2 regions of the Brevibacterium aurantiacum genome follow, and region 2 is predicted to be linked to the other one. Evidence: predicted binding sites of a transcription regulator. Region 2 holds the regulator's gene; the other holds the start of a gene.
The links. The regulator HspR, encoded in region 2, represses chaperone genes until heat shock. The targets are predictions, from matches to a motif close to AAGTTGAGTCNNNNNGACTCAACTT.
Positions count from the first base shown of each region.

Region 1: the regulator HspR is predicted to act here: its motif matches at 1,212-1,236, upstream of clpB (ATP-dependent chaperone ClpB).

Region 1 covers NZ_CP025333.1:3,735,895-3,738,292, forward strand. The annotation lists gene CXR25_RS17230 (Na+/H+ antiporter) at 1-1,132, shown strand, start outside; gene clpB (ATP-dependent chaperone ClpB) at 1,299-2,398, shown strand, end outside.
Region 2 covers NZ_CP025333.1:3,588,089-3,590,486, forward strand. The annotation lists gene CXR25_RS16590 (COG1361 family protein) at 1-179, shown strand, start outside; gene CXR25_RS16595 (DUF1206 domain-containing protein) at 329-1,201, opposite strand; gene CXR25_RS16600 (heat shock protein transcriptional repressor HspR) at 1,296-1,739, opposite strand; gene CXR25_RS16605 (DnaJ C-terminal domain-containing protein) at 1,754-2,398, opposite strand, start outside.

The DNA of each region.
Region 1 (2,398 bases), 150 kb from region 2:
AGGGCTGTTCAACGATGCCGCCTCCCTCGTCATCTTCCAGACGGCGATGGCGGCAGCCATGTCCGGCACCGAGGTGGACTTCGGTCAGCTGGCCCTGTCCTTCCTCATCTCCGCGGTCATCGCCATCACCGTCGGCCTCGTCGTCGTGTTCATCGTGTGGTGGGTGATGGAGAAGATCGACCATACGATCGCCCGCTCCTCGCTCATGCTCATGCTGCCCTTCGGCGTCTACCTCATCGCCGAACATTTCCATGCCAGCGGAGTCATCGCCGTCGTCGTGGCCGCGCTCGAGGTGCGCAGGCGCGACGTCGAAGGCAACTCGGCGGAACGTGTCACCCAGGCCTCGACGTGGCAGGTCCTGGAAATGCTCATCACCGGAATCGCCTTCGGCCTCATCGGCCTCGATCTGCGCATGGTCGTCGAGTCCGAGCACGCCGACCTGGGAAAGGCCGTCCTCGTGGGGTTGGGCATCGCGCTCATCGTCATCGCCGTGCGGTTCGGCTGGCTGCTCATCGGAACCGTGCTGGAGAACAAGCGCAGGGAGGAGGACCCGGATGCCGCACCGCTGAACATCAGGGATGCCACGCTCATGACCTGGGGCGGCATGCGCGGTTTGGCCACGATCGCACTGGCCCTGTCGATTCCGGCGACCACAGACACCGGCGAACCCTTCCCCGGCCGTTCCTACATCCTCGTCGCAGCCGCGGTGATCCTGCTCGTGACGCTGGTGCTCGCCGGCCTCACCTTCCCCACCATCGTCAACGTCCTAGGCATCGACGACGAGGCGGAGAAGGAACGCCAGGCGACGAAGGAGATCGCGGCCCGGGCCTACAAAGCCGCCCTCCACCAGATCAAGAACGACCCGGCTCTGCCCGACGAGGTGGCCGACCCTCTGCGCGCCCGCTTCAAGGGCCTCTATGCGCAGCTGCTGGGAACCACTGACGACCAGGCCAGCTCTGAACAGGCGACGACGCTGAAGGAGAACCGCGAGGTCATGGCCAAGGTGCAGACCCGGGCGCTGCAGTCGGCCCGCACGGAAGTGCTCAAGGCCCGGCGCGAACGCGGCACCGATCCGGAGGTCGCCGACAGGGTGCTGCGCCGATTCGACCTCCAATCCGTGCTTCTGAGGTGAGCTGCTGCGTCGAGTCACTCCCCGCGGTGCGCCTGCGTGACATGCTCCCCGCGAGGAGGCGGATTCTCGGGTTTTTCTAAAGCTGAGTGGAATAGACTCAACTTTGTTGGTGTTGAACTCTTCGAGAGCAATTACTGTTCACGGAACACTTGTGAAGGAGATGCGCATGGACGCACAGATGACAACCAAATCACGCGAGACGCTGCAGTCCGCGATCAATGACGTCGTGGCCAGGAGGAACAACCAGGTCGAGCCCGCCCACGTGGTCGCGGCGCTGCTTGATCAGCCCGACTCACTGGCCTCGAACCTGGTGACCAAGGTCGGCGCCGACCCCCGGACCGTGCTCGCCGCTGTCCGTTCGACCATCGACGGCTTCCCCACCGTCAGCGGGCAGACCGTCGCCCAGCCGGGACTCTCGCGCTCCGGACTCGAGATGATGAATCTCGCGCAGGAGGAGATGACGAGCCTCGGCGATCAGTTCGTGTCGACCGAGCACCTGCTGCTCGCGGCAGCCGCAGGCAAGGACGGGGCAGGCGAAGCCCTTCGAGCCAACGGCGCCGGACGCGATGCGCTGCTGGCTGCCCTGCCCGAGCTGCGCGGAGGCAAGAAGGTCACCTCGGAAAATCCCGAGGACACGATGCAGTCGCTGGAGAAATACGGCGTCGACCTCACCGCCACCGCACGTGAGGCCAAACTCGACCCGGTCATCGGCCGCGACAAGGAGATCCGACGGGTCATCCAGGTCCTCTCCCGGAGGACGAAGAACAACCCGGTCCTCATCGGCGAACCAGGCGTCGGCAAAACCGCCGTCGTCGAGGGACTGGCTCAGCGGATCGTGGCCGGAGACGTGCCCGAATCCCTGCGCAACAAGACCCTGATCAGTCTGGACCTGTCCGCAATGGTCGCCGGAGCGAAGTACCGCGGTGAATTCGAGGAGCGGTTCAAGGCCGTTCTCGAAGAGATCAAGAACGCCGATGGTCAGATCATCACGTTCATCGATGAGCTCCACACCGTCGTCGGAGCCGGAGCCACCGGTGACTCGGCGATGGATGCCGGCAACATGCTCAAACCGATGCTCGCCCGCGGTGAACTGCGCCTCGTCGGCGCAACCACCCTCGACGAGTACCGGGAGAACATCGAGAAGGACCCTGCCCTGGAACGCAGGTTCCAGCAGGTCTACGTCGGTGAGCCCAGCGTCGAGGACACGGTCGCGATTCTGCGTGGCCTCAAGGAACGCTACGAGGCCCACCACAAGGTCTCGATCAA
Region 2 (2,398 bases):
CAGACGGCGGTAACGGCGGCGATGATGACGGCAACGGAAACGGTGGCGGCGACCTGCCTCGCACCGGTACCGAGCTGACCGGCCTCGTCGGCGGAGCTGCTCTCCTCCTCATCGGTGGAGCCGCAGTCACCATGACCATGCGTCGCAAGAAGGCCGTCGAGGATCCTTCAGCGATCTGATAAGTCGGCCGTCGCAGCGGCGATGACAATGTAAGAAGAGTGCGAGCCCGTGGAGGGTTCGCACTCTTCTTGCATTCACGTTCGGACATCCCTGTTGGGCGGCTATTTCCCGGCATAAGGAATTGTGCCGATGTGCCGTGCCCGAGGCATCAATCCATCCGGTCGTACCGAGCACGCAGACTGAGGAAGACTCCGTAGAGCACAAGACCAGCACCCACAGCGAGCATGAGCACAGTGCCGAACGGCTGGTCGCGCATCGCTTTGAGCGCTCCGTCAATTCCCGTGAACTCTTCGGGGTCACCGGTCATCGCCGAGACGACGACGAGCGCTCCGACTGCCAGCAGCGTCGCGCCTTTGCCCAAATATCCGATGATGCCAGTGGCAATCAGCAGCGTGCTCACCGGAGCCTTACGTGGCATCCGCAGCTCGTCCATCCATTTGAGGCGGATCCCGGCGATACAGAAACCGATGCCGATCATGACGATCACAACCCCGATCGCTGCGAGGATGTACAGGCCGCCCGGGGCCTTCGCCAGGGTCGTCGATGCCTGAGAGCTGGTCTTGCCTGAATCAGATCCGCCGCCGATGACGGACTGGGCGAACGTCAGGGCAACTGCGGCATAGGCAACAGCGGAACCGATCGTTTTGATGAATTCGACCCATCTGCGGCGTCCCTGCCGATGCTGAGGGGCATTCGTGCCGGCTCCGCGCAGAGAGGCGGAACCGAAGAAGGCGTTGAACACACACCAGAGGGCCATCAGCCCACAGCCGATCAGGCACAGGACGATGAGCACCATGCCGAACGGCTGTGCGGCCATCTGTTGGACCGCACCCGATTGATCCGCCTCGCCACCGCGACCGAGTCCAACGGCAACCGCGGTGGCTCCGAGGATGATGTGCACGATTCCATTCGCGACGAAACCAGCTCGCGCAACCCGTTCGAACCACTTGCTGTCCGCAGCTTCTTGGGCCGCGTCGTCGGCCGAGTCCGCGGCACTTTTGAGCTTGTCAGTTTCGTCCATGAACGACATTCTGGCACAGCACGGTCGGTGTAGTGACGAATGCCGGCGTCGACTACAAGAGGCTGCGCCGCGGGCAGCCTCCAATCTCAGTTGCTTACCGGCGTCTGAACCTGTTGTAGAGAACCATCGCACCCGGCTCGGGCCGACCCCGGGGCCGCCTGCCACGCGAGATCGAGACGACGTCACCAGCAGTGCCGGCAGCGAAGACACGAGCTTCGCGTTCCTTCGCTGACATCCGAGACCTGACTTCGGTCTCCAGCTCCTCGTTCCGGGACTTGAGCGCATCGACCTGATTCTGCAGGTCGATGATCTTCTTGATCCCGACGAGGTTAACGCCTTCGTCCTGCGAGAGCTGCTGGATCATGCGCAGCTCGGCGATGTCCTGACCGGAGTAGCGACGACCGCGTCCTGCCGTGCGCTCGGGGGTGACGAGACCCAGTCGGTCATACTGCCGCAAGGTCTGCGGGTGCATACCCGCCAGATCCGCCGCCACCGAGATGACATACACCGCAGCACTCGACGAAATGTGCATGTGCATTGTGTTTCATCACCTCAACTGGCTTTGGCCTTGTCCAGGAGGCCGGCGCGGGGGTCTTCACCCTCGGTCGCAGTCCTGAACGACTCGACCGCAGCCTTGGCCTCCTTGGACAGGTTCTTCGGCACCGCGATCTGGACCGTAGCCAGCAGATCGCCGGTGCCTTTCTTCGTCTTCACACCTTTGCCCCGCACGCGCAGGGTCCGTCCCGAGGGTGTCCCCGGTGCGACCTTGACCTTGACGGGCGTTCCGCCCAGGGTCGGCACCTTGACCTCAGCGCCGAGGGCCGCCTCGTCGAAGCTGACGGGCAGGTCCATGCGCAGATTGTCACCGTCACGGGTGAATACCGGGTGCGGTTTCACGTGCACGGTGAGGATCACGTCGCCGGGCTCGCCGCCGTTCGGACTGGTCTTGCCCTTGCCGGCCAGGCGGATCTTCTGCCCGTCCTTGACCCCGATCGGTGTACGCACGGTCAGCGGCTTCCCACCCGGCATGTTCAGCTTCACCGAGGCTCCGTTGATCGCTTCGGTGAACGACAGGGTGGTGTTGGACTTGATGTCCCCGCCCTTGGTCGGTGGCGAATAGCCGCCGCCGAAACCGCCACCGCCGTAGCCTCCTCCGCCGAAGCCGTTGAGAAGGTCAGCGAGATCTGGGGGCACGTC